DNA from 3 places in the Idiomarina sp. 29L genome. Region 3 is predicted to be linked to each of the others. Evidence: predicted binding sites of a transcription regulator. Region 3 holds the regulator's gene; each other region holds the start of a gene.

Region 1 (10,622 bases), on a different contig from region 3:
TTGGGGCTGATGAGAGCCATCGTTTTGTCAATGGTGTATTAGACAAGGCAGTAGATACATTAAGACCCGCACGAAAATAGTTATGCCTCAAGACGAGTTTTCTCTCATTAACGACTATTTCGCAAATCGCTCCGCTTGTCGGAGCGATGTTGCAATTGGCATTGGTGACGACGGTGCAGTGGTGAAACCTTTACCCGAGCATGATCTTGTTGTCGTGACTGATACGTTAGTTGAGGGCGTACATTTTGATAAAACCACACCACCAAGAGCCATTGGACATAAAGCGGTCGCCGTTAACTTAAGTGATTTAGCAGCTATGGGCGCCCAGCCCAGCTGGATAAGCCTTGCACTCACTTGCCCTAATACTGATAACGACTGGCTAGCAGAATTCAGTAGTGGACTTGACGAAATTTGTCGTTATTACGACTGTCAGCTTATTGGCGGAGACACCACCAAAGGCCCGCTAACGGTCACAGTGACGGCTCATGGTCAGCTACCAACCGGAACCGCCATAAGCAGAAGCGGTGCCAAACCCGGAGATTGGGTTTATGTGAGTGGCTCATTAGGTGATGCAGGGTTAGGCTTAAAAGTAACACAGAATAAAGTCAGCACCACTGGTCGCCACTTACAGCATGTCATCGAGCGGCTACACTACCCAACGCCGAGAGTTGCAATGGGGCAAGTATTGCGGGGTGTAGCAACGTCGTGCATTGATGTGTCGGATGGTTTGGTGGCAGACTTAGGGCACCTGCTAAAACAGGCTCAGGTCTCTGCGCAAATTGAGTTAGAAAAGTTGCCACTATCACTAGCGCTTACGGAAACGCTGGAAGCCAATGAGGCATTAGCGATGGCGCTAACCGCCGGTGATGACTATGAACTTTGTTTTACCTTGCCGGAAGAGCACCGCGGGCGCATGGAAACGCTAACGTCACACTTAAAGACCAAGCCAGTCTGTATCGGCAGAATCGTCAAAGGTGCTGAAGCGAAAATTGACATGCACTATGAAGGCGAGCCGTGGGAGCTTCCCGAGGGCTATAAGAGCTTTAATCACTTTGCTACAGGCGAACGGGTCAGAGAAGGCGAGTAAGTTATGCCGAAACTAAACTGGTTTAATCCAATACACTGGCTTTCTCTGGGATTTGGCACTGGGTTAGCCCCAAAAGCACCCGGCACTTTCGGCACCTTAGTCGGCATCCCCTTTGTTTATCTGACTACCCAGCTCACATGGCAATGGCAAATTGGCGTCTTATTAATGGCGACCATTATTGGTGTTTTCCTATGCCAATACACAGCCAAAGCCATGGGTGAACATGACCATCCTTCCATTGTATGGGATGAAATAGTCGGCTACGGCTTCGCCATGTTCGCTTTACCCTTCGAAGCCGTTTGGCTCATCGCCGCCTTCATTCTATTCCGCCTATTCGATATCTGGAAACCCGGCCCCATCGGCTGGTCCGACAAAAAACTCACTGGCGGCACCGGTATCATGATGGACGACGTCATAGCCGGCATCCTAACCACCGCCATCTTGCATGGCGTAGCCCTGATAGTTTAGAGAAATAGCTCTTTCGGAAGCGCTGAGGTTACAGAACATCCTTTTGAGGACGCCCGTAAATACATCCCTGTAGGGCTTGGGCAGCGCCTTCCATGGCGCTGCACACCTCAATAGGATGTCCCGGAACCTTTGAGTGCGCTCCCTTCGATCTATTTCTCTAAATTATCAGGCCTAGATGTATGCAAGAAGGGGAGGTTGAGCACTTGTAAGCGTTAAAAGCATAGAGCTTCCCCCTGGCGGAGTGTCGAAGGCCATGGATGGCCTTCGTCAAGCGTTCATGGATGAACTCGTAGCGTCTCCGCCAGGGGGAAGCTTTATGCTCAAGCGAAGCAAGTGAACAACCTCCCCCTCAGCGCTCGCGTTTTCCCCAATCTAGAAAAAGCGGGCTTTGACTTGGGCTTCGATGCCTTTGGCGTCTAGGTTGAGCTCTGCGCGGATTTCGGCTTGGGATCCGTGTTTGATGAACTCATCGGGGAGTCCGAGTTGCAGGACAGCAATAGACAAGCCTTTATCGGCAAGGTACTCGAGAACGGCACTACCCGCGCCACCTGCTATCACGTTTTCTTCAACGGTGACTAAACTGTCGTGTTTGGCAACGGCGTTTTCAATGGCTTTGGTGTCCAGAGGTTTAACGAAGCGCATATCAATAACGCTTGCGTTTAATGCTTCTGCGGCTTGCATTACCTCTGGCAATAGTGTGCCAAAGTTCAAAAATGCTATTTTCTCACCTTCACGGACGGTTTTGGCTTTACCAACTTCTAATGATTTGGGGTCTCTCAGTTCGCGTCCAACGCCGGCGCCTCTGGGATAGCGAACAGAGGCCGGGCCTTTATACTCATAGCCGGTTGTCAGCATATCCAGGCACTCTTGCTCGTCACTGGGTGTCATTATGACCATATTCGGTATGCAGCGCATATAGCTAATGTCGAAAGCGCCCTGGTGGGTTGGACCGTCGGCGCCAACAATGCCAGCTCGATCGATAGCGAATAATACATCTAAATTCTGCAATGCCACGTCGTGAATGAGCTGATCGTAACCACGCTGTAAGAATGTGGAGTATATAGCGACAACGGGTTTCATGCCGGCAATGGCTAAACCAGCGGCGTACGTGACGCTGTGCTGCTCAGCGATAGCAACATCAAAATATTGCTCAGGGTACGCCTGGGAAAACTCAACCATGCCTGATCCTTCACGCATGGCTGGCGTAATTGCCATAAGGGACTTGTCACTTTGTGCAGTGCTACACAGCCACTGACCAAAAATATCGGAGTAATTTGGAACGCCCGGCGCTTTTTGCGGCAGCTCTGACGATTTCGGGTCAAACTTAGGCACACCGTGGTAGCCGATAGGGTCTTTTTCGGCGGGTTTATAACCTTTGCCTTTTTGCGTCACTATATGCAGTAACTGAGGGCCTTTCAGGTCTTTCATGTTACGTAGGGTCTCGACTAGCGTATTAACGTCGTGACCGTCAATGGGCCCTATGTAGTTGAAACCGAGCTCTTCAAAAATGGTACCCGGCGCCATCATGCCTTTCATATGCTCTTCGGCACGGCTCGCGAAATGACGAATATGAGGCAGCGGACTCAGCAGTTTCTTGCCACTCTCACGTAAAGAGGTATAAAAACGGCCTGACAATAAGCGAGCAAAATGATGGTTTAAAGCACCGACGTTCTCCGAAATCGACATATCATTGTCGTTCAGAATAACCAGCATATCCGGTTTTATGTCACCTGCGTGATTCATGGCTTCAAAGGCCATACCGGCAGTCATAGCGCCGTCACCGATAATGGAAACCACTTTCTGTTCACGCTTTTGACGCTGTGCGGCCACAGCTAGCCCTAGTGCGGCGGATATCGATGTACTCGAGTGGCCAACAGAAAGCACGTCATAGTCGCTTTCTTCACGCCATGGGAAGGGGTGTAACCCGTCCTTTTGGCGAATGCTGTGCAGCTGATCTTTGCGACCTGTCAGAATCTTGTGCGGGTACGCCTGATGACCAACATCCCAAACCAGCTTATCATTTGGCGTGTGGTACACGTAGTGCAAGGCAACAGTGAGTTCCACGGTACCTAAACCTGACGCCAGGTGCCCGCTGCTTTGACTCACGGAGGTCAGCAGAAACTGACGAACTTCAGCGCATAGGTCAGTGAGTTGATTGGGTGACAGTTCACGCAAATCAGCCGGAGAGTTAATTTTATCGAGTAACGGGTAATTTTGTATCATTCGCTCAGTGATCCCGCTTCAGCAGGACATCAGAAAATTGTTCGAGTTTTGCCGTATTGTAAGGGATATCGGCGAGTGACAGTAGTGCTTTCTCATGTAACGAGTTTAAGTATTGCTGAGCCCCGCCGACACCTAATAGTTGAACGTACGTTGATTTATCGGCTGCCGTGTCTGACCCTTGGGGCTTACCAAGCAACTCAGTATTGCTTATAACGTCGAGAATATCATCCTGTACTTGAAATGCGAGCCCCAAATGGGCCGCAAAGGCTTTAAAATGCGGTTGCCACTTTTGGGCTTTTTCTTCACCACAAAGTACGCCTATTATCGCAGCGGCTTCAATTAACGCCCCCGTTTTATGCTTGTGCATGTGCTCCAGCTCGGTCTCATTAACATGCTGGCCTGTGGCTTGTAAGTCAATTGCCTGACCGGCGCACATACCCGCACTACCGCTGGCACGAGCCAATGCGTTCACCATAGACAACTGGCGGTCTGCATTCAACCCACCTAAAGGGGATTCTGACAATAATTCAAAGGCGAGTGTCTGCAGAGCGTCGCCGGCTAAAATAGCGGTCGCTTCATCAAAGGCTATGTGACAGGTAGGTTGGCCGCGTCTTAAATCGTCATTGTCCATAGCCGGTAAATCATCGTGAATCAGCGAATACGCATGAATGAGTTCAATGGCCGCTGCAGCGGTTAAAGCGGCCTGCTTATCACCGTGACAGATATCAGCAATGGTCATTAGTAAATAGGGGCGTACGCGTTTCCCTCCAAGCAGCGCACCGTGCTCCATCGCTCGGGTCAAAGGTTCGTTAATGGAGTGACGAGACAGCTGTTTTTTCAAAAATGCGTCGACTTGCTCGCGCACATCAGCCGTTAACGCATTAATGCTCACATCACTTCTCCGTCATCATTCTCGGCAGAGCCTTCCTGAGCAGCCATGAGTGTCGTAACTTTTTGCTCAGCCTGTTGCAGTTGTTGTTGGCTGGTACGAGCTAATTGAATGGCTTTTTCAAACTTTTCCAGCGACTTTTCAAGTGGCAATTCGCCATGCTCAAGTTCATTAACCAATGACTCTAGCTCTTCTAGCGCCTGCTCAAATGAAGGGGCTTTTTGTTGTTCTGACATAATGCTTCTTGCGCAATTGTTGTGTGTTAGGGCTAATTATCCGATAAAGAATCCCGAATGTCAGCCGATGATCTCATTATTCCTGTGTAACATAACAAGAAGATGCTTGTCAGAGCAGCGCTATTGTTTAAGAATGGAGCGTAGCTGAATGGCAAAAAGTGAATTGGGGAGGAGCACTGAGTGGATATAGCAACGCTCGTTGGGATAATCGGCGCCATTGGCTTCGTTGTCATGGCAATGGTTTTGGGTGGCGATATCAGTTTGTTTATGGATACACGATCGGTATTCATTGTTTTTGGTGGCTCCCTTTTTATTACACTCGCAAACTTCTCCCTGAGCCAGTTCCTGGGTACCGGTAAAGTCCTAGTCAAAGCCTTCTTTTTCAAAATCGAGCACCCGCAAGAACTTATCGATACGGCGGTTGAAATGGCGGATGCTGCGCGTAAAGGTGGATTTTTGGCGCTGGAAGAGGCGGAAATTCCCAACAAGTTTTTTCGTAAAGGTGTCGACATGCTGGTCGATGGTCACGACGCAGAAGTCGTAAGAACAACGCTGTCGAAAGACATAAAAATGAGTTTTGCGCGCCATGAAGAAGGCGCTCGTGTTTTCAAAATTCTGAGCGATGTCGCACCGGCCATGGGTATGATAGGTACGCTTATTGGCTTGGTGGCTATGCTGTCTAATATGGATGACCCTAAAGCCATTGGCCCGGCCATGGCGGTTGCCTTGTTGACGACACTTTACGGTGCGTTTTTGGCTAACGTTATCGCCATTCCAATCGCTAACAAACTGATGTTGCGTGCCGAGCAGGAAAAACTGAATCAGCAGTTGGTTCTTGATGCCATACTCGGTATACAAGACGGGCAAAACCCACGTGTCATTGAAGGTATTTTGCGTAACTACCTGGCTGAATCAAAGCGCGTTGGTGACGGTGACGAGGAAGAGTAAGAATGGCCTCTGAGACAGTAAGAGACGAAGAAGAAGAGTGCGACTGCCCGCCCATCGGCTTGCCGATGTGGATGGCAACATTCGCCGACTTGATGACGCTGTTGATGTGTTTCTTCGTTTTGCTGTTGGCGTTCTCCGAAATGGACGTGCTGAAGTTTAAACAGATAGCCGGTTCGATGAAGTACGCCCTGGGCGTGCAAAATAAAATTGAAGTGAAAGACATACCCAAAGGAACCAGTGTTATCGCTCAGGAATTTCGGCCTGGTCGGCCTGAGCCAACCCCAATAGAAACCATTCAGCAGCAAACCGTTGAAATGACTCAACAAATGCTCGAGTTTCAGGAAGGGCAGTCCGACTTTGCCGGCGGTCAGCAAACCGAGCGTGGCGGTCAGGAAGCCGATAGTAAAGAAGACGAAAAACAGGCTGAGTCTGAAAATACTGAAGCCATGACTCAGGTTTCACAAGAACTCATGCGCCGCATTGAACAACAGCTCGAGAACGAAATAAAAGCCGGTACTATTGAGCTGGAACAGCACGGTCAGCAAATTATTATTCGCATTCGTGAACAAGGCTCTTTCCCGGAAGGCTCGGCTTTCTTACAGCCGCAATTCCGCCCAATTATTCAGCAAGTAGCGACAGCACTTAAAGAGATTCCGGGCGAAATTACCATTTCCGGACACAGTGACAACGAGCAAGTTGTGTCAGAGATTTACTCTTCACGCTGGGATCTTTCCAGTAAACGAGCGGTTGCCGTAGCTGAAGAAATGATGAAGGTGGATGACTTCAGTGAAGACCGCATGGTAGTTATGGGGTATTCAGACACCAAACCGCTGGTTCCTAATAACTCTGAAGAGAATCGTCGCCGTAACCGTCGGGTTGAAATATCGGTGATGCAGGGTAAAGCGGCCGAGTCTGAGCAACAGGTTGACGTGATAGACTAAGCGCTGGTTTCTGGCGCTTAGGACACGTATAATTGCCGACTTTCTCACAAAGCCAAATGATATTGCTATGAAGTTTGTTGTCCGCCTGCACGCCGAAATCACCATTAAAAGCGCATCGGTTCGAAAACGCCACGGTAAGGTGTTAACCAATAATTTGCGCAAAATTTTGGCACCGATACATTCGTCCATTTATGTTAAGTGGCTGTGGGATCGTATTGAGGTCGCGGCGGAGACCGATAGCAACGACGCGCGCGACGCGATACGCGAGGCACTGAGACATACTCCGGGAATTTCCTGGTTTGCCGAAGTTATTGAGCAGCCATTAACGACCTTTGACGATATTGCTGAACTCGTTGGTGAGCACTGGAATCGTCGCCTGCAAGGCAAAAGTTTTGCGGTGCGAGTCAAACGCCAAGGCAAGCACGAATTTAATTCTCAGCAGCTTGAACGCTACATCGGTGGTTATCTTTTAAAGCATTCAGAAAACGCTCGTGTGCAATTAACTCGGCCAGATGAAGAAGTACAACTGCAGATTACCAATCAAGTAGTGCATCTTATTGGTGAACGCATTGATGGTATTGGCGGTTTCCCCATTCCAACTCAAGAGACGGTGTTGTCACTGCTAAGTGGTGGGTTTGACTCCGGCGTTGCCAGCTATGAGTTTATTCGCCGTGGCGCCCGTACTCATTTCTGCTTTTTCAACTTAGGTGGCGACGCTCACGAAGTGGCGGTGCGTCAAATTGCTTATTTCCTTTGGAAAAAATACAGCTCATCGCATCCAATTAAATTTATCAGTGTCGACTTTGCACCCATCGTTGATGACATTCTGACGAATGTTGATAATGGTCAAATGGGGGTTGTGCTTAAGCGTCAAATGCTTCGGGCGGCATCAAAAGTTGCTCATTATGTTAAAGCGCAAGCGCTGGTCACTGGTGAAGCAATGGGTCAAGTCTCCAGCCAAACATTGTCTAATCTGCGAGTGATTGATCAGGCAACACCGGCCTTAGTATTACGTCCGCTTATCACTAAGGACAAACAAGAAATTGTCGACGAGGCGAAGAAAATAGGCACTGAACCGTTAGCGAAATCGATTCCTGAGTACTGTGGAGTCATTTCTAATAAACCGACAGTGAAAGCCTTGCCTGACGTTATCGAGGCGGAAGAAGCAAAGCTGAACCCGGATCTTTTAGATCAGGTTGTGCGCGCATCCAATGTATTGAGTATGCAGGACATTGCAGAACAGACTGAAAATGAATTGCAAATGCCGGATGCAACAGCGGAACTCAGCAAGCAGAGTGTCATCATAGATATTCGTAACGATGATGAAATTGAAGCGGCACCTTTGAGTGTCAGTGCGGATGTCATCGAAATTCCGTTTTTCAAATTGGCGTCTAAGTTTCCTGAATTAGACCAGAGTCGCGACTATTTACTCTATTGTGACCAGGGAATTATGAGCCGTATGCAGGCGTTGCTATTGCACGAAAATGGCTTTAACAACGTATCTGTTTATAAGCCTGATTAAAGAGACGTATTTATGCTGGCACGATTGCTGTTTTTTCTTCTGTTGAGTGTCGCGACGGTCCTGTTTTTGTGGCAATTCCCAAACACCGGCGCGCAGAGTATTCCCTACCTGGATAAGCTCGTTCATTTTGGAATATTTTTCGTGCTGGCGATGACTTTTCACAGAGCGTTCGCATTGTCAGCGAAGTTGTCTTTATTGTTTTTGGCCTGCTATGGCTTGGCCATTGAGATTGCACAAAGTTATGCACCTGGACGTGGTGCCGATGTCTATGACTGGATAGCTGACGCCTGTGGCGTTATTGCTTACTTTGCGCTCCATCACATACGAAAAAAGTCGCGCTCTTAGCGCGACTTTTTAGGTTTTTTTGGCTTAGCCGACTTTTTCCCTTTTGTCTGTTTCTTTGTCTTTTTCTTCGGCTTAGATTTTTTTGTCGACGGGAATTTGTACTGAGGGCGCAGTCCTTCAATAACACGCCTGTCGAGTTGAGTATCTAAGTAACGCTCAATCCGGCCGAGCAACAATGCATCATGTGCTTCGACTAATGAAATAGCCGTACCTTTTTGCCCACCGCGAGCCGTCCGGCCAATACGATGCACATACACATCGGCTTGCTTGGGTAAGTCGTAATTAACAACTAGCGAAATATCATCAATATCTAACCCACGCGCGGCCACGTCAGTAGCAACCAGAGTAATATCCTGACTCTCTTTCAGTGTATTAATAATTTGCTGGCGCTCATTCTGAGGCATGTCACCTCTTAGCGTGACAATCTTGCGGGTATCAGTAAATTCACTGCGCAAGAAGTTAGCGACTATTTCCACCCGCTCTCGAGTGCGAACAAAGACAAACTGACGACCTTTAAAGTCCTTTAGGGATGAGATTAAAAGTTTACGCTTGTGCTCATCGGTGTCAGCCAAATGAATCCACTGAACAATTTTACCGCGTTCGCGCTTGGGTGGTTGCACGTCGATGTATTCGGGCTCATTTAAAAGCTCTTTGGAGAATTTAATAACCCCAGAGCTGCCCAGTGTTGCAGAGAACAACAGTGACTGCTGTCTGTGTCGGGCCTGCAACGCCATTTCTTTTACTGAAGCGGCAAAGCCCATATCCAACATTCTGTCAGCTTCATCAATGACCAGCCACTCAACACTTTCTAAGTTGTACTGTTCGGCCTCCAGTAAATCCATCAAGCGGCCAGGCGTTGCGACCAACAGATCGTGACTTTTTTCTAGTTGAGACAACTGGCTTCCATAGTTAATGCCGCCGGTGACCACCACCGACGACAAACCGGTAGCCTCAGAGAACAGCGACGCTTGTTGGTGAATCTGTTCAGCCAACTCACGAGTCGGCGCCAACACCAAAATCCGGGCCGGGCCTGGTTGCTTGCGAGGGAAGTCCAATAAGTGCTGCAGCGCCGGCAATAAAAACGCTAAGGTTTTACCGGTGCCTGTCGGCGCACTCACTAACAAGTCCCGGCCGTCGAGCGCTTGTGGAATACTTAACTGTTGAACTTTCGCCGGTTTGTTTAAATCGGCTGCTTTGAGAACGCCAATTAAGCGATCATCCAGTTCTAACTCTTCCCAGTCTGGGACCATTGTTTTTCCTCTTTAAAACAAATTAACGCAACAGCAGCAGAGCTGAGTTGGTTGTTTGTAAAATGCTAGTGGTCGTGCTGCCCACCAAGAACTGGCGAATGCGCGAATGACCATAGGCACCCATTACCAGCACATCAATATTGTGTTCATTCTGGTAGGCGTGAAGAGTTGATTCAACCTCTCCTGAGCGCACTTCAAAGCGCACGTCGTGACCTAGTTCCCGTAAATGGTTAGCCGCTGACTCTATTGCCGCATGGTTGTCGTTAGTGTCGGCGCCAACCATGACCAAGTGTAAAGGCAGACCTTTAAAAATCGGGCTTTCAGCAAGTAAGCGTATGCCTTTGCGTGACGAATCGCTGCCATCGTATGCCAACATAACACTTTTCGGTTCTGTGAATTCTTCAGGTGCCACCAAAATAGGGCGACGCATGGTTCTTACCACGGTTTCCAGTTGGCTGCCAATGCGATTAGTGCGGGTTGTGCTTTCACCATGTAAACCCATGACCAGCAGGCGCATAGAGTCTTCAATTTCGTGCAACGATTCGGCTAAGTCACCATGACGTTGACGTAGGTGTACTTGCTCGACACCGTCTTCCTGAGCGCGGGTTTTCGCGCTTTCCAGCATATGGTGACCCTGCTCTAAAGCCAGTTTACTGCGCTGTTGGTCGAGTTCGGCGAGCTGTTCCAGTAAAGCTTCGCGACTGCCCAAGCCA
Region 2 (10,622 bases), 320 kb from region 3:
GACCATCCCTTTTAATTCTTCATCAGGGCATTCTTTGTGCCCCATAAACCAAGCGAATAAATCGGGATCATCACAGGTCACTAAACGGCGGAATACCGCTTTTTGTTCTTCACTGAGCTCGTCGTAAGCTTCTTTCACAAAAGGTTCAAAAAGCACGTCAAGCTCTAGCATGCCCCGGCGGCAGGCCCATATTAAACGACGCTTGTCCTTTAAAACTTCTTCAGACTGTTTCGGGAACATAAAATCTCCGCAGCAATTGCCCTTGTAATTTCAATCAGTGCCCTAATATTAGCATGTAAGCTATCCAATAAGGAGTCATTGTGGTCGAGTTAAAACAAGCTTTAATGGATTCGAATGAGGATTGCCTTTCCGTTGAACTAACGGACTATGGTATCCTGTCGGTTTCTGGCGAAGACACTGACAGCTTTTTACAAGGACAGCTGACATGTGATGTGCGCAAACTCGACCAGGAAGATTGGTTATATGGCGCACACTGCGACCCTACGGGGAAAGCATTCAGTAACTTTTGGTTGCTTCGACATGACGACACTGTATTTTTTGTCATGCACAAAAGCGCTCTTGAGGGCTCTTTAGCGCAATTCAAAAAGTACGGTGTGTTTAGTAAAGTCGACATTGAGGATGTTAGCAACGATTGGCACGTCGCCGGCTTTATAGGCAATAAGGCAAAAGACGCTTTGCCTGCTGACAGTCTGACATTGCAAGTTGGTCAACAACCTGATCAATTTATTGTGCTAAGTCGACAAGCAATATCTACGGACTATCCGCAGCCCTTTTGGGATGCGTTGGAAATTGAACGAGTCCGTCCACAATTGACAGTAGAGAACAGTCAAGCGTTTGTGCCGCAAATGTTGAACATACAAGCGTGGGACGGAGTCAGTTTCGACAAAGGATGTTATATCGGCCAGGAGACTATTGCCCGAATGAAATACTTGGGCAAACAGAAACGGGCACTCTTTCGATTGTCAGGCAAAGTGGCGCAAGCTGTGGAGCCGGGACAACAATTAGAGAAAGCCATTGGTGAAAACTGGCGTCGTGCAGGTACGGTCATTATGGCAGTGGACCGCACCGACACACAAACGGACTTACTAGCGGTTTTACCCAGCGATATTGACGCTGACACCGCTATTCGAGTTCAGGGTGACGACGCAAGTCTACTGGAAATACACTCACTGCCTTATCAATTAGGTTAATTTTTATGAGCGAAACCATTGCACAGAACAAAGTCGTGGCTATCCATTACACTGTGAAAACAGAAGATGGCCAGACCCTAGACCAGTCTAAAGAAGGCAACCCGCTTAGCTTTATTCACGGCCGCGGAATGCTAATTCCTGGTCTTGAAAATGCACTGGAAGGCAAAGCGACTGGCGATAGCTTCACTGCTGAAGTTAAACCAGAAGAAGCGTACGGCGAGCGTCACGACGGTTTAATCCAAACTGTTCCACGTAACTTATTCGGCGACAACGAAGTTCAACCTGGTATGCAGTTCCGCGCAAGCACCGACCAAGGCGAGCAGTCTGTTGTTATCGTTGACGTAAAAGACGACGAAGTGACTGTAGACGGTAACCATCCACTAGCAGGCGTTAACCTGAACTTTGACGTAGAAGTTGTTGAAGTACGCGACGCAACTGAGCAAGAACTTGAGCACGGTCACGTGCACACAGACGGCGAAGACCACTAAGTCGCTGAATCTGTTTTATGAAAGCCCGGCTGAGAAGTCGGGCTTTTTCGTTTTAGGCAGCAGCCCTACTACTACCTTTTTCTCGAACCAGCAATTGTCGCTTACGCTCCAGTCCCGCCGCAAAGCCTCTCAATGAGCCATCCTGTCCAATAATTCGATGACAGGGAATAACGATAATAACCGGGTTTTTTGCAATAGCACTGGCCACCGCTCGGGTTGCCGTAGGTTTACCAAGTCTGTTAGCCACTTGTTGGTAACTTAACGTTTCACCTGCGGGAATTTGTCGAAGCACCTCTAAGACGCTCTTTTGAAACGAGGTAACGTTGGGGTTTAGAGGAAGATCGAACTCGAAACAGGGGTCTGAAAAGTAACGTTGAATCTGCCTCGTTGCAGCTTCTAATAACCACTGCTCTGGTTCGTATTGATATTGACTCATATCCGGGCAGTATTTTTGCCCCTGATAATACAAACCAAGGATATGTTGACTATCGGCAACCGCATACATAGTGCCCAGCGGGGTAGAGAATTCAGAATAGTACATAAAAGCCGCCCATAAAAAAACGCATTAACTGACTATAGCAGCTAATGCGTTTTCTGAGCAATTTCTAAGCGATTGCTTAGTCTGCTTTGGGACGCATGTGTGGGAACAGCAGTACGTCACGAATAGACGCTGAGTCCGTCAACAACATAACTAAGCGATCAATACCGATACCTTCACCGGCCGTTGGCGGCATACCATGCTCTAACGCCGTCACGTAGTCTTCGTCGTAGAACATTGCTTCATCGTCACCTGCTTCTTTTTGCTCAACCTGTTCCCGAAAACGCTGAGCCTGATCTTCTGCGTCATTAAGCTCAGAGAAACCGTTCGCTAATTCACGGCCGCCAGCAAAGAACTCAAAGCGATCGGTCACAAACGGGTCTTCGTCATTTCGGCGCGCCAGTGGTGATACTTCTGCCGGGTAAGCTGTAATAAAGGTTGGCTGAATTAAACGGTGTTCAGCAACCGTTTCGAAAATTTCGATTTGTACCTTACCCAAACCCCATGAAGACTGGACATTCACACCGACTTGCTCAGCAATTTCTACCGCGCTATCCATGTGTTTCAGTTGCTCTTCCTTTACTTCCGGCATGTACTTCAAAATAGCTTCCAGTACGGTCATACGCTCAAACGGCTTACCAAAGTCGTAGTCTACGCCTTGACTGGTAAACTGAGCAGAACCAAGAACCGCTTCGGCTGCACCTCGAAGCATTTGTTCCGTTAAGTCCATAAGATCATGGTAGTCAGCATAACCCCAGTAGAACTCCAGCATTGTGAATTCTGGGTTATGGCGTGTCGACAGTCCTTCATTACGGAAGTTTCGGTTAATTTCAAACACCTTCTCAAAGCCACCAACGACCAAGCGCTTCAAGTAAAGCTCTGGCGCGATACGCAGGAACAGTTCCATATCCAACGCATTATGATGTGTACTGAATGGGCGTGCCGACGCACCACCTGGAATGGCCTGCATCATTGGCGTTTCCACTTCTAGGAACTGGCGTTCACTTAAGAAACGACGAATGTATTCAATCACCTGAGAGCGCACGACAAAAGTATTACGCGACTCATCGTTGGTAATCAGGTCCAAATAACGCTGGCGATAGCGCGTTTCCTGATCTGCCAAACCATGGAACTTATCAGGTAACGGGCGCAAGGCTTTGGTCAGCAAGCGAACGTCATCAACTTGAACACTCAACTCGCCGGTACCAGTAATAAACAGCGTACCTGACGCACCAATAATGTCGCCTAAGTCCCATTTCTTAAATTCGCTGTTATAAAAACCTTCCGCCAAGTTGTCACGCGCAACGTACAATTGAATTTTTCCACTCATGTCCTGAATGGTGGCAAAGCTCGCTTTACCCATGATACGGCGGGTCATCATACGGCCGGCAACCTTAACGCGAATACCCTTCTCTGCCAGTTCTTCTTTACTGACATTATCGTAGTCTGCGTGCAAATCAGCTGCCAGCGAGTCCCGACGGAAATCGTTCGGGAATGCGATGCCCTTATCGCGAAGCGCCGACAGTTTCGCCTTTCGTTGCGCGATCTGTTCGTTTACATCTACTTCGGGTGCTTGCGATTTATCAGTCATTATCGATTTTCCTCTGTCGGGATACTTAAATTAAACTTATAGCCCGCTTTTTAAGCTGGCTTCAATAAATGGGTCTAAAGCGCCGTCTAATACAGCTTGCGTATTGCGGTTTTCAACGCCAGTGCGTAAATCTTTAATACGCGCGTCATCTAATACGTACGAACGGATTTGGCTGCCCCAGCCGATGTCCGCTTTTGAGTCTTCCAGCGCTTGTTTTTCTTCATTCTGCTTCTGTAACTCAAACTCATAAAGCTTCGCTTTTAACTGCTTCATGGCTGAGTCACGGTTTTTGTGCTGCGAACGGTCACTTTGACACTGCACCACAATGCCGGTCGGCTCGTGAGTAATGCGAACCGCAGAATCTGTCCGGTTGACGTGCTGACCACCCGCGCCCGAAGCACGGTAAGTATCCACACGCAAGTCTGAAGGATCAATTTCAATATCGATGTCGTCATCTACTTCTGGATAAACGAATACCGATGCGAACGATGTATGGCGACGGTTCCCCGAGTCAAACGGAGACTTGCGAACTAAACGGTGCACACCGGTTTCGGTACGCAGCCAACCATAAGCATATTCACCCGCAACTCGCACTGTTGCTGATTTTATACCGGCTACATCACCTTCTGACAGCTCGGTAATTTCGGCTTTAAAGTCATGTGCTTCGGCCCAACGCAGATACATCCGCAATAACATATTGGCCCAATCCTGAGCCTCAGTGCCACCAGAGCCTGACTGTATATCCAGATAGCAGTCGGCACTGTCATTGTCTTTTGAGAACATCCGGCGGAATTCCAACGTTTCCAACTGCTTTAACAGGCCAGACAATTCATCCTGGGCTTCGTTGAAAGTGTCTTCGTCTTCGGCCTCTACCGCCAGGTCAACTAGACCTTCTACGTCATCTAGGCCTTGCTGTAACTTATCTAACGTTTCAACGACTTGTTCAAGACTGGCTCGCTCTTTTCCCAGAGCTTGCGCTTTTTGCGGATCATCCCAGACATCGGGCTGCTCCATTTCACGGGTAACTTCTTCCAGACGCTCTACTTTAGCATCATAGTCAAAGATACCCCCTAAGCGCATCACTACGCTCACGCATTTCTTTTATGTTGTTGTAGGTTGCGTTGGTCTCAAACATTCGACTACCTAATTCTTTGAATTTTGAAAGGGGCGTAGTTTAACGTATTGCGCGAATTTGCTCTACCAGCAACTGCACAGAAGTTTTACCACGAAAGTGATTTAATTGCGGCTTGTATAACAACTCAACGCGCTGGACACTATTATTCGGCCATTTGTTGGTATCGACATTAAATGCAATCGCATCTAACACATCGCCCTGGGGGTGCCTAAGCACACATTTTAAGTGCTTCTCACCAACAATACGCTGGTCAACTATTTCAAACTCTCCGTCGAACATAGGCTCCGGGAAATGCTGCCCCCAGGGACCAGCATTTTGCAACATATCAACATTGTTTATCGACAATTCTGATAAAGTGAGTTCTCCATCAGACCAATAAACACGCTGCTTTTGCTCTTCCGTCAGCCACTCCCCGGCAACTTGTTGAGCTAGCTCCGAAAACCGCTCTAAATTGCTTTTCTTTAAGGTTAAACCTGCTGCCATCGCGTGACCACCAAAGCGTTCCATAATATTAGGTTCAAGCGTATGTATGCGCTCAAGCAAATCTCGCATATGCAAACCACTGACAGAACGTGCAGAACCTTTCAATACTTCATCATCTTCATGCGCCAGCGCAATAACCGGACGATTTACCTGCTCTTTCACTCGGCCGGCAACAATACCGATAACGCCAGAATGCCAGTCGGGCTGGTACAAGGTCACTAAGTCAGGAACCTGGCCAGTATCGAACTGCAATTTTGCAACGACAGCCTCAGCGTGCTCCCGCATATCGGATTCAATATTTCTGCGCTGCAGATTAAGCTCGTTCAGCTGCTGCGCCAGCCGCTGTGCGTGCTCCTTTTCTGCCAAGAGACACTCAATCCCCAAGCTTATGTCATCCAGCCGCCCTGCCGCATTAATTCTAGGTGCCAACGCGAAACCCAAATCACTGGCATTAAGCTGCGCGGCATTGCGATTAGATACGTCCAGCAGTGCCTGAATGCCCGGACGGCAAAGACCCTGCTTTATTCGTGCAAGCCCCTGATGGACCAAAATCCGGTTGTTGTAGTCCAGAGGCACAACATCTGCCACGGTCCCTAGCGCCACCAAATCGAGCCAATCTGCTAAATTTGGCGTCGGCTGTTTCTCTCTTAAATGGGCGCGCAACGCCAGCAGTACATAAAAGGCAACGCCAACGCCGGCTAAGTTTTTGCTGGGAAACGAGCAGTCGGGCTGATTTGGATTCACAATAGCGTCTGCATTAGGCAGAGTCTGCGCGGGTAAATGGTGATCGGTAACAATCACTTTCATATTCAGTTCATTGGCCCGTTCAATGGCCTCGTGAGCCGCTATGCCATTATCAACGGTGACAATAACTTTAATGTCTTTAGCGGCGAGTTCTTCCACCATAGATACCGACAACCCATAGCCGTCAGTCATTCGATTGGGAACACGATACCCAACGTGCGCGAAACCAAAAGCAGTTAGGGCCGACACCATAAGCGCTGAACTGGTCGCACCGTCAGCATCAAAGTCGCCGCAAATACAAACAGGTGACTGTTTTTCAAGTGCATCTGCTAAGATATTAACCGCAGAATCAATACCTTTTAAACTTGAAAAGTGCGTGAGCCCGGCAGCTTTAAGAGAAAGTTCTTGTTCGTTACTGACACCGCGGCGTGCATAAATTTGCCGCAGCAATGGCGGCACATTGTGCGGCAGAAACTCGTCACTGACCGTTGAGTAACGGCGTATTGTGTAATCTGTCATTGTAACTGCTGAACTACTTTCTTAATTCAGACAACAGGCGACGGGCGGGCACGGCACCTGGAATTAAACGGCCATCGGGTAAAATAATTGCTGGCGTCCCGGTGACACCAAACGACTTACCCAAAGCATAATGCGCTTCAACCGGGTTATTACATGAGCTATTGCCACGGTAGCTTTCTTCGTCTTTAAAAGCACTTATTGCAGCCTTTTTGTCGTCTGCGCACCAAACCGCTTGCAGTTCCTGACCGCCTTTACTGTCCAAGCCCCCACGAGGAAACGCCAAATATCGAACCGTGATACCCGCGTTTAAGTAACTGTCGAGGTTTTCATGAAGCCTCTGACAGTAGCTACACGTTGTGTCGGTAAATACCGTCACTTTATATTTTTCGTCATCCGCTTCATAGACAATCATGTCGTCGATGAAGTCCTTCAGCCTTTCTTTTCGAATCGACGCCATGCCCTGCTCCGTCAGGTTCTCTGGCTCTGCCTGGGTGATATCGAACACATTACCGCTAAGAAGCCTTTTGCCGTCTTTAGAAATATAGAACATTCCCTGATTGGTTACCGCCCGAACATAACCGTCGATTTCACCCGGCTCGGTCGAAATCACTTCAATACCAATTCTATTTAAATAGCGAGTGTCCAGTTCGTCAGCGAACACTGGTGTTAAAAACAGCGAATAACTGATCGCAAATATTGCCAATAACGACGTCAAGTACTGCATAAATACCTCTTATTATGGATGACCGAACCCTACCCTGTTACCGCTCAAAATGCAATTACCCACGCGGGTGGTGCTGTGCGTGTAAGGCTTGCAGGCGCTCTCTTGCAACTTGCGTGTAGATTTGGGTCGTCGACAAGTCACTGTGTCCTAATAGCAACTGTAAGACCCTTAAGTCGGCGCCATGGTTCAGTAAGTGAGTGGCGAACGCATGACGTAACGTATGTGGCGATAAATGAGCGTATATGCCTGCGGTTTCTGCGTAATGTCGTAACCGATACCAAAACGCTTGACGAGTCAATAATGAGCCTCGCTTAGTCACAAACACCCAGGGGCTTTGCTTGTCTGTCAGTTCGGTGCGACCGTGTTTTAAATAGCGCTCCAGCCATTCCAACGCTTCTTCGCCTAACGGAACCAGTCGCTCTTTATCGCCTTTACCAACCACCCGCACCAAACCTTGCTGTCGGCTTACCTGATCATATTGTAAGCGAACCAATTCAGTGACACGCAAACCGGTTGCATACAACACTTCCAGCATCGTGCGATCGCGAAGACCTATAGCAGTATCAACTTCCGGTGCCTGCAATAAGTTTTCAACGTCTGCCTCGCTTAATGAATGCGGAATACTCTGTGGAAGCTTTGGGCGTTTTAACTTAGCGGTAGGGTTATGCGATACCCATTGCTGCTTTACTGCGAACTGAAAGAATTTCTTTGCCGAGCTTAGAAAACGAGAAGTACTGCGAGGCGATAGTCCCTGAGTGCGGCGCCACAGCAAGTAGTCTTGAAGGGTTAATTCATCAACATCAAGTAGCGTCGTTTTTTTGGGAAGCAGGTACTCACAGAATCGGCGTAAGTCACTACGGTAAGCCGCCTGGGTGTTTTCACTCGCGCCATGATGCAGCCATAAATGCTCAGTAAACGCATCAATACGCTCTTCGTCTTCTGGAGGTAGTTGCTTCATGTGGCTGCAAGACTATTGGTTGCGAAACATCAAAGTCATTATGCCCGAAGTAGAGAAACGATGAAATGCTTAGTGCGTAACGCCCAACTTTTGCAGAACATCGTACAGTCCAGCCGGCCCGCGCTTTCGATAATCGTTCAGCTCTGATTCTTCTTGCTTTGACTTTTTCTTTTCAATGCGCTGTCGCACACGCCAATCTAAATTATGAAGCAACTCAATAGGCAAGCGGTCAGGGCTTGCGTCCGGCACAAGCGGCTGAGGGTGTGTGGCATCCTGAAGCTTAAAGTCAGACAGTTGGCTGACTGACTTATAGATACCGCTGGCTAAAACCGTGTTTTCAGTCGGCTCTAAAGGACGAGCTCGGGCAGCACCAATGGTTCGTTGCCAGTTTGTTTGGTCGTATTGGCTATCCTCAATGACCGGGGCAGCACCCAACACCGACACCCAATAAGCAAACTCGCCGGCGAAGCCGTGATTAACGGCTTCACTCGCGTGTTGCTCAAAAATGTCCGATGCTCTGTGCTGAACCGACTGAACTTGGCTCATACTGACCTTAGAAAATAACCTGAGATATTCTTGTTATCGTCCAAAGTCAGGAAAGTTTAAGTTTTCTCTTTACAGCTCAGCTCTGGCTGTTATTATACGCGCCTCTTAAGTGGAGGGGTTCCCGAGTGGCCAAAGGGATCAGACTGTAAATCTGACGGCTCAGCCTTCGCAGGTTCGAATCCTGCCCCCTCCACCACTTTTCATCTCTCCCGACTTACCGGTCAATTTTCACGACAACTTTTCCTTGTGTTTTATTCGCAGCAACATAATCAAGTGCTTGCTGAATGTCCGTCTGCTCAAACGTTTTATCAATAACTGGCTGTATTGCACCACTCGTAAACTGAGGGCCAAACTGCTGCCACATTTGTGTCAGTATTTCACCTTTGCGCTCTGGCGCTAAGGAACGCAGCGTAGAGCCTATGATGCGTTGCCGCTTCATAAGCATACGCCCAAAATCAACCGTGCCTTCGCGCGCCCCCATCAAACCAATAAGAATGATACGACCGTCTTGGTTTAAATAGTGCTGATCTTTTCCGATGGAGTCGCCTGCTACTGGATTCAGCACCACATCGACACCGCCAATATCCTTCATGGTTTCAATAATGTCCTGCTGGTAACGATTAATAGTGTCCGTGGCGCCAAGTTCTTTACAAAAGATCTCTTTATCAGAACTGCCAACAACAGCTGTTATTGGATTGCCGCTTTCTCTGCATAATTGGATAAGCGACGACCCGACACCACTTGCCCCGGCGTGTGTCATAACCGACTCCTTCGGTTGCAGATTTGCCAGCATAAAGACATTTAAATAGGCCGTAGCGAAGGTTTCCAGCCAACCTGCGGCCATTTCATCCGTCCAGTTACCAGGTACCAAGAGCACTTGTTCAGCTGGCACATTAACGTATTCAGCAAAACCTCCGCCGGCCAACAAAGCAGCAACCCGTTGCCCTTTTTGCAGACTACTCACACTGCTGCCAACCTCTGCGACAATGCCTGAGACCTCTAAACCAGGTATGTCAGATGCCCCCGGAGGCGGTGGATATTTGCCTGCTATCTGCATTAAGTCCGCTCGGTTCACACCGACGCTCGACACTTTGACAGTAACCTCATTACCGGCAGGCTGTGGTAATGGCTGCACTTCAGACCAGTGCACTTTTCCTTCAGACAGTTGTAAAGCTTGCATATATCATCCTGTTGCTGCTTAACATTGTTGTATTTAGACAGTATGCTGTTGCTAAGTGATTAATTAAAGGTGCCTGCCACAAGAATGGATAAAACTCTGGAGCTCAATAACAAGCGTGTGCTACTGATTGATGATCAGAAGCCCTTTCAAGTCATGCTTAAAGGGTCACTGCTCAATTTGGGTGCAAAAGAGGTCCAGGTCAAAAGTACAGGGGAAGCGGGTATTGCCGCTTACGTAAAAAACCCACACGACATTCTGTTAGTCGATTACAACCTTGGCTCGGGTAAAAATGGCCGTCAGGTGTTAGAAGAGTTGCAAGTGCGTGGGCTGATGAAGCCACATACTCTGTTCTTTATCATTACCGGCGACAATTCAAGGCCTATGGTGCTGAGCGCCCTTGAGCTTCAGCCCGATGACTATTTGATGAAACCATTCTCACACCGGGTTCTGCGTTCCCGTCTTACTCGTGCTTATAAGCGTCGCATGTGGTTAAAAGACGTGTTTC
Region 3 (10,622 bases):
GTTCGCTGGTTACCAATTCTTCACACAACAGTCCCCATGGACTGTCATTTAACGTTATAAGATACTGGTAGTCTAATGATTCTTCCAGCTCTTCCGTGTATTTCTCCGGCATAACCCAACGAGCGGTATCGACAACCTGCAGCTTGTCTTCACGCTCTGTCATTATGCCTTTAAACCATTTTGGCTTACCCATCAGCGGGCTGATTTTCCCAACTTGATGAATGCCGCCTAAACTTTTCAGTGGCACCGCCAGTGTTAAACCAGCCACTTTAAAAAACAGCGCCTGGAAATCGTCTTCCATGTACTCAGACATGGCATCTGGCTGCGCGTCTTCCGTTGGCGCCATTTCGTCAATATCTGTATGCGTTGCGACGTCTGTCTCATCGTCAACCTCAACGCTCTCTTCAGTTTCTTCGACTTGTTCAGTGACAACATCCGGCTCAACCTGAGTATCCGCTTCTACCTCGACCTCAGTCTTAGCAAGCGCCTCTCTAGTATCAGTATCGTCCGCTTTTACAGAAACTAAAGGCAATAAGTCTTCATCTCTGTTCAAAGTCACCGACTCTTGTTCGGTCACTTGTTGTATTTTCGGCGCCGCCTGCTCGAGCAGTTTCTTCACAGGCTCGTTATCAAACTCAACCACCTCATCCTCAAGCAGTAACGCATCGAGGTACTCGGTCATTGCCTGTTCACTGCTGGAGTGTTTGCTGTTCATAACTTAGCGAAGCTCCATTTGTTGTAAGTGAATAAGCAATGACTGATAGGCCAGCACACCTCGCGACTTCGGCGCATAAAGTGATGGTGGTGTCTGTTCATTCGACGCATCGCGGAATTTGGTGTCGATAGGGATCATGCCGTTCCAAACCGACTTACCGTACCGGCCAACAAGCTTCTTATACGTCTGTAATGACGCATTGGTTCGTTTGTCGTACAAGGTTGGAATGATAGTATATGGTCGCTCTTCGCCACGTGACTTCTGAATGAGCATAAGCGTACGCATCATTCTGTCCAAACCTTTCAACGCCAGGAATTCCGTCTGCACCGGAATAAGCACTCGATTACAACAGGCTAATGCGTTTACCATGAGCACACCAAGCACCGGCGGGACATCAATAAGCACATAATCGTACTCATCAGCAACAGAGGCTAAGCCTTTTTTTAACACCAGACCCATTCCGCCTTGCGTACCAAGCTTTCGATCCAGTGTCGCTAACGCCATGGTCGCAGGCATAATATTAAGGTTGTCAAACTCAGTCGGCAAAATGCATTGGCGCATCAGTTCGCGGTTAACGTCTTTACCAGCGCTGAATACATCAAAAACACTGTGAGTCAGCTCTTCAGAATCAAAACCAAAATAATAGGTCAGTGAAGCATGAGGGTCAGTGTCAATACATAAAACTCGCTTACCTTGTTCAGCCAATAGCCCCGCCAGAGCGACTGTTGTGGTGGTTTTCCCCACGCCACCTTTCTGGTTAGCTACCGTCCAAACAATCATATACGCACCTTATTAAACGCCGCTGTATCCGACTTCTTTCATGATGGAGCGCGCCATATTATCCAAACTAATACTTTTCGTTGAAATACCCTCTGAGGCAACCGCTTGCGGCATGCCATAAACAACACAGCTGGCCTGATCCTGAGCCCAGATAGTGGCGCCTTGTTGTTTCAACATACGTGAACCTTCACGACCATCAGCCCCCATCCCCGTCAAAATAACGCCCAACACCTTGCCCATATACACTTTTGATAAGCTGGCAAAGGTTAAGTCGACACTGGGTTTATACGTAACGCGGCCACTGGTGTCCTCTTTGACTCGCAGCCGGGCACTGCCGGATCGACCTTCTACCACTAATTGCTTGCCACCCGGCGCCAAGTAAGCCGTGCCAGGGGTTAATACATCGCCATCCTCAGCTTCTTTCACGCGTATCTTACACAACCCGTCCAGGCGCTGAGAAAAGGCTTTAGTAAAAGCCGCTGGCATATGTTGCACCATAACAATGGGGTACGGAAAGTTGCCCGGCAATTGCGTTAGTATTTTCTGCAATGCAACGGGCCCACCGGTCGATGTCCCAATCGCCAAAACTTGATACGCACGATTAATGCTCAAAGAGCCGGCGGCATCTGCTAATCGAGACGATGCTTGACGCTGGCTTTGCCGTTCTTCATTACGTTGTCGAATACGATCCAGCGCCGACACGGGCTCTTTCGGTTTCGCCGGCTCAGCGGTTCGACTTGTTGGTGTACGCGTTATTGTCGGCGTTCTGGCTGAGGGTTGCTTGGCAATGGCCAGTACGCGATCTTGCAGCGTTTTAACCGCTTCATCACGGTTACGAGCGATATCTTCAAACTTCTTAGGTAAGAAGTCCGCAGCGCCAGCTTCTAACGCATTTAGCGTTGCCGTTGCACCTTCGTGAGTCAGTGACGAGAACATTAAAATGGGGCAAGGGTTGCTGCCCATAATGGTTTTTACCGCATCAATGCCGTTCATCACCGGCATTTCAATGTCCATGGTAATAACGTCAGGCTTTAACGCTTTTGCTTGCGCTACCGCCTCCTCGCCATTATTGGCCGAGCCAATGACTTGAATATTTGAGTGTGCTTCCAGAATCTCGGTTACCCGGCGTCTGAAAAACGCCGAGTCGTCCACTACGAGAACTTTAACTGTCATGAACGGTGTGTCCCGTTATCGTTTAGCGTAATACTTCAGCATGCTTGGTACGTCAATAATCAGCGCAATACCACCATCACTGGTAATGGTTGCACCTGCCATACCTGGCGTGCCCTGTAACAGTTTATCCAATGGTTTAATAACCACTTCTTCCTGACCAATGAGCGCATCGACCACAAAACCAACCTGCTGATTGCCAATCTGTACAACCACAACATGGCCGTTTTCATTGCGGCTTGAGCGGTCTGGGTTTCTCACCAGCCAATGCTCAAGGAAGAACAGCGGTATAGCACGGTCACGTACAATCAGTGTTAACTGACCATCGACTGTATTGGTGCGTTTCATATCCAAATCGATAATTTCGCTAACAACCGCCAGTGGCAATGCAAACGTCTGCTCTTTTACTGCCACCATGAGGGTCGGCAAAATAGCTAAGGTTAACGGCACTTTTATCAGTAACTCAGTACCTTTACCCAGCTCTGACTGAATTTTGACACTACCATTTAGCTGGCTGATTTTGGTTTTTACCACGTCCATACCAACGCCACGGCCGGAAATATCAGACACTTGCTCTTTGGTCGAAAAGCCGGCGGCAAAAATCAGGTTGTAAGCGTCTTCGTCGCTTAAGCGTGCGGCTGCGTCGGCATCTAAAATACCTTTGTTAATAGCAATGCCTTTAAGCTTTTCAGCGTCCATACCGGCGCCATCGTCTTTGATCGACAACATGATATGGTCGCCCTCCTGAGAGGCTGACAGTGTCACCGTACCCGCCCTTGGCTTACCGTTGGCCTCACGAACGTCCGGCATTTCAATACCGTGGTCAACCGAGTTGCGCACTAAGTGAACCAGCGGATCAGCCAACGCTTCAACGAGGTTTTTATCCAAGTCGGTGTCTTCGCCGAACATTTCTAAGTTAATTTCTTTTTTCAGGCTGCGTGCTAAGTCACGAACTACCCGAGGGAAGCGACCAAAGACTTTCTTAATTGGCTGCATACGGGTTTTCATGACGGCGCCCTGTAAGTCGCCAGTGACAACATCCAGGTTTGAAATGGCTTTGCCCATTTCGTCATTATCAGAGTCGTCCGAATTGCTCAGACTCAATAAACGGTTGCGCACCAAAACAAGCTCACCAACCATGTTCATAATGTCGTCCAAACGTTTGGTATCGACTCGAACCGTGGTTTCCGCAGCCGGTTGCTGTGGTGCTGCCGGCTTCTTGTCAGCCGGTTTCTCTGCAGCTTTAGGCTTGTCTTCTTTTGCAGCAGGTTTAGGAGCTGGTTTGGCTTTTGGCTCTGGTTTAGGCGCCGCCTTTTTCTCAGGCTTAGGCGTACCTTTTGGCTTTTCTTCTTTGCCGTTATCCACACTCTTCGTCGGTGCCTTGCCAGAACCATGCAGTTCATCTAACAGGGACTCAAACTCATCATCGGTAATTTCATCGCTGTCGGCTGGCTCTTCTTGTTTCTTCTCAGCGCTTTTCGGCGCTTTTCCTGAGCCATGCAGCTCATCTAACAACGACTCAAATTCATCATCGGTAATTTCGTCGTTGTCATTATCAGCCGCAGCTTTCGGCGCATCGGCTTTCTTATCTGATTTGCCAACACCTGGGCCTTTGCCCTCACCGTGCAACTCATCAAGTAAAGCTTCAAATTCATCATCCTGAATTTCGTCTATGCCGCCATCGCCTGAGCTTTTGGTCGCTTCCGCTTTGGGTGCTTCTGGCTCTGGTTCTGGTTCGGGTTCCGGTTCTGGCTCAGCTTCTTCAGCCTGTGCTTCGATAGGCGCCTCGTCTTCAGACTCTGGCTGGCTAAGCTTATGCAATAACTCAAGTAATTTGTCATCGGCTGGGCTAATGTCTTCACGAGCTTGCACCTGTGCAAACTGAGCATTGATAGTATCCAGCGCTTGAAGGATCACGTCCATTAAGTCTGACGTAACCGTGCGCTGACCATTACGCAAAGTATCAAACACGTTTTCAGCACCGTGGCAGGTATCCACTAAGGCAGTGAGCGACAGGAAGCCTGCGCCACCCTTCACGGTATGGAAACCACGGAAAATCGCGTTTAATAAATCTTTGTTTTCTGGGTCGTTTTCTAGCTCAACTAACTGCTCAGACAACTGCTCGAGGATTTCTCCCGCCTCGATCAAAAAGTCCTGCAGTATGTCTTCATCCATATCAAAGCTCATGCGACTGATGCTCCTAGAAACCTAAACTGGACAATAAATCGTCCACTTCGTCTTGCCCACCAACAACGTCATCACGTTTATCGGCATCAATAATTGGGCCTTCTGCCTCACTAGCACTTTTCTGCTTTGAAGATTCAGCTTTTTCCGCTTCTCTGCGTGCTTCTTCTTTGCCGAATATTTTTAACAGTTCAATGAGGTTTTTCTCGACGTCTTCAACCAATTGAATGACTCGTCGAATGACCTGCCCGGTAATGTCTTGATAATCCTGAGCCATAAGTACTTCGGTCATAAGCCCATGCACTTGTGGCATATTTTCACCACAGCGCTTAAGTACATCATCGACCTCATGACACAAAGACTTGAATTCATTTATCTCAATATCGTTGCTCATCAACCGATTCCAAACCGGCATGACACTTTCAACGCGCTGGTGCATGTCGTCAGCCATCGGCAAACACGCCTCTACCGCATCCATTGTTCGGTTCGCGGCATCTTCTGTTTTTTGAATAACGTACTGTAAACGGTTTTGCGCATCAGGAAGATCATCTTCTGTCATTTGCACAATGCGAGGGTCCAGTTGGAAGTCCTGCAATGCTTCGTGGAGGTCTCGCGTCAGCTGACCCACTGAAGTAAACAGTTTGTCGTTGCGACGGTTGTATACGTCTTCCAGAAGTTGATTGGCTTGTTGCTGCTTTCCCTCTTCCAGCAAAGACACGAGTTCTTTAGCCTGCTCGAGGGAAATATCATGGGCTTTATCAGACATGGTCATAGCCCTTTTAGCTAATGCGTTCGAAAATCTTGTCGAGCTTTTCTTTTAACGTCACAGCGGTGAATGGTTTTACGATGTAGCCATTAACACCTGCCTGCGCTGCAGCAATGATTTGTTCGCGTTTTGCTTCCGCCGTTACCATGAGTACCGGCAAGTGCGACAGATTATCGTCTTTACGAATTTCTTTTAGCAGATCGATACCTTGCATGCCCGGCATGTTCCAGTCGGTCACGACAAAGTCAAAATCGCCGTTTTGCAACATAGGCAGAGCCGTGTTGCCGTCATCGGCTTCCTGAATATTCGTAAAACCAAGGTCACGAAGTAAGTTCTTAATGATTCGTCTCATTGTAGAAAAGTCATCTACAACGAGAATTTTCATATTTTTATCCAAAGCACCCTCCACTGAGGCTCTCGATTACCACCAAAATTATTCAACCCAATTCTGCATTCGCGACTTGAGCCGCACCATTGCCTGACTGTGAATTTGGCTGACGCGAGATTCACTCACACTCAGCACTTCACCTATCTCTTTCAAGTTCAATTCTTCATCATAATACAATGAAAGCACTAAAGCTTCACGCTCTGGTAACGAAGAAATTGTCGATACCAGGGCTTTATGAAACGCTGCGTTTTCAACATCTCGCTGCGGCTCGTACGCTGAGCCTGTCACTTGCTCGGGCATTAGAGCGTCTTCTGAAACACCTAAATCTTCAATACCTATAATGCGTCCCGAACTCACATCTCTTAAAATGGCGTGATATTCATCCAGACTCATGCCCAGCTTACTGGCAACTTCTGTATCTTTTGCGTCACGACCGGTGTCATTCTCTACCTGCCGTATGGCCTCTAGTACGCGGCGATGATTTCTGTGAACTGAGCGCGGAGCCCAGTCACCACGTCGAATTTCATCCAACATAGCGCCACGAATACGTATTCCGGCAAAGGTCTCAAAACTGGCGCCTTTGCTGTTATCAAAATTCCGTGCCGCTTCTAATAAGCCTATCATGCCCGCTTGAATTAAGTCATCGACTTGCACACTGGCGGGTAGTCTCGCCATCATGTGATGCGCAATTCGCTTAACCAGCCCCGTATGCTGCTCAATAATAGCGTTACGGTTGTCGGCTGTTGCGGTATAAGCGGCGGCTTTATTCATTGGCAACATCCCGCTTACTCCCGTTATCGGCAGAAGTTATCAATTGCTCAAGGAAAAATTCTAAATGCCCTCCTGCCTGAGCAGGAATTGGCCAATCCAGAGCCTTCTTCGCTAATGCTTTAAACGCCAGTGACGCCGGCGATTTGGGATACGCCAACACCATTGGTTGTTGTTTTCTAACGGCCAACCGCAAATTTTCGTCGTGAGGAACTATCGCTGCTAACTCTAATGCCACATCGAGGAAACGATCCGTGACCTTAGTCAACTTATTGAACAGTACTTGCCCTTCGCGCATATTGCGAACCATATTGGCAACCACTTTGAATTTAAACAGTCCTTGTTCACGACTTAACACTTTAATAAGTGCGTAAGCATCGGTGATTGAAGTAGGTTCATCGCAGACAACCACAAGGACATCCTGCGAAGCGCGGGCAAAGCTGACCACGGTGTTTCCAATACCCGCCGCCGTATCGACAATAAGAACGTCGTAGTTTCCCTGCAGTTGGCTAAACGCCCGAATAAGACCGGCGTGCTCTGACTCGCTCAAGTCAACCATAGAGCGGGTTCCTGAGGTCGCTGGGACAATTTTTATGCCACCTGGCCCTTCAATTAAAATATCTTCCAGTTCGCATTGGCCGCTCAGTACATGAGACAGGTTGCGCTCAACACGCAAGCCCAGCATGACGTCGACATTAGCCAAGCCAAGGTCGGCATCAAGTACCAGTACTCGTTTTCCCTGCTTCGCCATAGCAATGGCCATATTCAGTGAGACGTTGGTTTTACCCACGCCACCTTTACCACCTGTGACTGCTATGACTTTTACTTTTGACTGTTTCATTCTTCGCAGACCGCTTGCTTGATCCATCGGGCGTATCTCTTATTTTACATCTTCGACAACAGCGTCATTGTATAACGGCTCACTCAGCGAGAAAACGCCGCATTCCAGTACGATTTTGGCACGTCTGATACCGAGGAACAAATGCTTTTGTCCATTAACCGCTCGGCTTCAGATACCAGGTAATTTGCATCGGCAACTTTAATGTCTTCAGGTACTTGCTGACCGTTGGTGACATATCCAACCGGCAGGCCGTACTCAATTGCCACACTGATACTTTCTCCTAAACTTAAGCATTCGTCCAGTTTGGTAAAAATGCAACCCGACAAAGGTAGTGTTTTGAATTGTTTAACGGCGTCATTTAACACTTGGCTTTGTGAGGTTGCCGACAATACCAGATAAGGTCGAATTCTCAGGCGGGTATTCTGGATAAGCTGACCCAATTGCTCGCTTAAGCGCTTGTCGCGCTGACCCATACCTGCCGTATCAATTAAAATCAGGCTCTTATCACGTAGCGACAGTAATGAATCCGCTAGCTCTTTTGCATCTTTTGCCACTTTTACCGGACAGCCAATAATACGTCCGTAAGTCTGTAATTGTTCACTGGCACCAATTCGGAAGGTGTCAGTGGTAATTAAAGCAACTTTGTCAGAGCCATGACGCTGAGCGTAACGGGCCGCCAGCTTAGCAATAGTGGTGGTTTTACCAACGCCGGTAGGACCAACTAGTGCCACTGCACCGCCGCGTGTCAAAATATCGTCATTGGTGGTATTCAACTGACCTTCCAACAGATGCATGGTTTGCTCCCAGGCATCCTCGTCTGAGCTGCTTTCAGGAATAAAACAAGCAATCTGATCCGCGATGCGTTCACTCAACCCCATCGTCATAAGTCGTTGCATCAACATGGCGCGCACTGGCTCTTCGCGATCCATCTCTTGCTTCATGAGACCGCTTAACTGGTGCTCTAACAACTGGCGAATACCTTTCACTTGTGAGCGCAGCTCTGCGATTGCTTCCGAGTCGTTGCTGTCCGGCGTATTCACTTGCTCAGGAAAGACATCCGCTTGTGAAGGCTCTTGTTGAGCCGATGCTGCCTGATGCGCCATTTGGTGATAAGCGTCGTGCTTTGCTGCCGTTTCAGGTTGACCGGTCATCTGTTCTGCCGCTTGCGAAGACGTTTGCGAAGGCGCGGCATTTTGACGCTGCAACAATTCAGCCAACGACTGAGCCGGTGCTTCCGACTCTTGCTTTGGTGCCTGAGTATTTGCGGAGGTCTCTGGAGCCGCTTCTGGTGCTCGTGCGTCCGGGTCAACAGCCGCCACTAATTCAATACCACCGTTCACCTTTTTATTGGATAGAATAATCGCATCAGCGCCTAAGGTTTCTTTAACCTGCTGTAAGCCTCGACGCATATCCTCTGCAAAAAAGCGTTTAATTTTCACAAGCGACTCCCGTTGTCTTAGGTAGCGGTTTGTTCACCACTGTTTTGTTGTCCACCAATTGAGCTGACAATGCGAATTTGTTTGTCATCCGGAATTTCCTGATACGACAACACTCGCATACCATCGGTAGCGTGGCGCGCAAATCGCGCCATCGTTGAGCGTAGTAGCCCGGATGTCAGCAACACAGACGGCTCTCCGTTCATTTCCTGCTGCTGATGCGTTTCGCGTAACGACTGTTGCAAGCGTTCGGCTAAACCTGGTTCAATGCCTGCACCTTGCTGATTTCCGTCGTTACCAGCCATCTGCAGTGACTGATGCAACATCTGTTCCAACTCTGGCGCCAAAGTTATGACAGGCAGTTCGGTTTCGCCTTCTGAGATATCCTGAACAATCAAACGGCGCAGAGAAATTCGTACGGCAGCCGTTAATACATCCGGATCCTGACTGCGTCCAGCGTACTCAACCAAGGTTTGTACAATGGTGCGCATATCGCGTATAGCAATGCCTTCATCCAGCAAGTTCTGCAGCACTTTGACAAAATTACCCAGTGACAATAAGTCAGGAATAAGTCCTTCCACCAATTTCGGATGCGTGCGACCCAGGCGATCCAACAGCTCCTGTGCTTCTTCATGACCAAGTAACTGCGATGCGTGATTCGTGACAATTTGACTTAAGTGAGTGGCCACTACCGTTGCAGCATCCACCACGGTATAACCTAAGGTTTGCGCGTGCTCTTTTTGCTCCGGGCGTATCCATACTGCGTCCAGACCGAACGCCGGATCCGTGGTTTTTTCACCTTCAAGTTCCCCGAAGACCTGACCCGGATTAATAGCCAGCTCCCAGTCATGACGAATTTCTGCTTCACCCATGGTCACACCCATTAGGGTAATTCGGTAACTGTTCGGCCCTAAGTCGAGGTTATCCCGAATATGCACCGCGGGTACCAGGAAGCCGAATTCCTGCGACTGCTTCTTACGCACCCCTTTAATGCGAGATAGGAGTTCGCCGCCCTGCTGTTTGTCTACCAGAGGAATAAGTCGATACCCCACTTCCAGACCAATGGTGTCAACATGGCGTACATCGTCCCAGGACAACTCTTTTTGTTGTGCTTGTTGAACTTGTTGCTCTTGCTCTTTTTCAACCAGTTCGCCCTGCTCGACCTTATTCTTTTTCAGTTTGAAATACGCCGCGCCAGCCAGAACCGCCGACATGCTTAGAAACGCTAAATGCGGCATGCCCGGAATAACACCCATAGCGAACAATACTGAACTGGAAATAACCAGTACTTTCGGGTTGTCGAGCAACTGCAGAACGACTGCGTCACCCATGTCTTTGCTGTCATTTTCGCGGGTAATAATAATTGCAGTCGCAACAGACAGTAACAGCGCTGGAATTTGGGCGACCAAGCCGTCACCAATGGTCAGTAGCGTGTAGACTTCTACCGCTTCACCGAAGGTCAGTCCGTACTGGATCATACCAATGAGCAGACCACCAACAATGTTGATAAGCAGAATAAGAATACCGGCGATGGCGTCGCCTTTAACAAATTTACTGGCACCGTCCATCGAGCC

Evidence for each region. Region 3 encodes FliA, which starts transcription of late flagellar genes. Its sites were predicted from a motif close to CTAAAGNTNNNNNNNNNNNNGCCGATA; they were not measured.
Region 1: a site for FliA is predicted at 4,947-4,973, ahead of pomA (flagellar motor protein PomA). Genes of this name have one in related genera too.
Region 2: a site for FliA is predicted at 8,972-8,998, ahead of EST55_RS01820 (VC2046/SO_2500 family protein). Genes of this name have one in related genera too.

The regions. Positions count from the first base shown of each region.
Region 1 covers NZ_SDJS01000003.1:222,357-232,978, reverse strand. The annotation lists gene nusB (transcription antitermination factor NusB) at 1-80, shown strand, start outside; gene thiL (thiamine-phosphate kinase) at 83-1,087, shown strand; gene EST55_RS08500 (phosphatidylglycerophosphatase A) at 1,091-1,555, shown strand; gene dxs (1-deoxy-D-xylulose-5-phosphate synthase) at 1,928-3,778, opposite strand; gene EST55_RS08490 (farnesyl diphosphate synthase) at 3,783-4,670, opposite strand; gene EST55_RS08485 (exodeoxyribonuclease VII small subunit) at 4,667-4,903, opposite strand; gene pomA (flagellar motor protein PomA) at 5,084-5,851, shown strand; gene EST55_RS08475 (flagellar motor protein MotB) at 5,854-6,792, shown strand; gene thiI (tRNA uracil 4-sulfurtransferase ThiI) at 6,860-8,314, shown strand; gene EST55_RS08465 (VanZ family protein) at 8,327-8,659, shown strand; gene srmB (ATP-dependent RNA helicase SrmB) at 8,656-9,909, opposite strand; gene EST55_RS08455 (universal stress protein) at 9,932-10,622, opposite strand, start outside.
Region 2 covers NZ_SDJS01000001.1:375,023-385,644, reverse strand. The annotation lists gene EST55_RS01865 (succinate dehydrogenase assembly factor 2) at 1-240, opposite strand, end outside; gene EST55_RS01860 (folate-binding protein) at 321-1,211, shown strand; gene EST55_RS01855 (peptidylprolyl isomerase) at 1,217-1,699, shown strand; gene EST55_RS01850 (methylated-DNA--[protein]-cysteine S-methyltransferase) at 1,752-2,240, opposite strand; gene lysS (lysine--tRNA ligase) at 2,317-3,828, opposite strand; one part of gene prfB (peptide chain release factor 2) at 3,865-4,887, opposite strand; one part of gene prfB (peptide chain release factor 2) at 4,889-4,963, opposite strand; gene recJ (single-stranded-DNA-specific exonuclease RecJ) at 5,003-6,709, opposite strand; gene EST55_RS01830 (thioredoxin fold domain-containing protein) at 6,723-7,433, opposite strand; gene xerD (site-specific tyrosine recombinase XerD) at 7,489-8,391, opposite strand; gene EST55_RS01820 (VC2046/SO_2500 family protein) at 8,461-8,937, opposite strand; tRNA gene EST55_RS01815 (tRNA-Tyr) at 9,049-9,133, shown strand; gene EST55_RS01810 (NAD(P)H-quinone oxidoreductase) at 9,152-10,117, opposite strand; gene EST55_RS01805 (tetratricopeptide repeat-containing response regulator) at 10,202-10,622, shown strand, end outside.
Region 3 covers NZ_SDJS01000001.1:56,832-67,453, reverse strand. The annotation lists gene EST55_RS00315 (chemotaxis protein CheW) at 1-715, opposite strand, end outside; gene EST55_RS00310 (ParA family protein) at 719-1,495, opposite strand; gene EST55_RS00305 (chemotaxis response regulator protein-glutamate methylesterase) at 1,508-2,668, opposite strand; gene EST55_RS00300 (chemotaxis protein CheA) at 2,684-4,852, opposite strand; gene EST55_RS00295 (protein phosphatase CheZ) at 4,866-5,615, opposite strand; gene cheY (chemotaxis response regulator CheY) at 5,629-6,012, opposite strand; gene EST55_RS00285 (RNA polymerase sigma factor FliA) at 6,049-6,774, opposite strand; gene EST55_RS00280 (MinD/ParA family protein) at 6,767-7,639, opposite strand; gene flhF (flagellar biosynthesis protein FlhF) at 7,696-9,051, opposite strand; gene flhA (flagellar biosynthesis protein FlhA) at 9,069-10,622, opposite strand, start outside.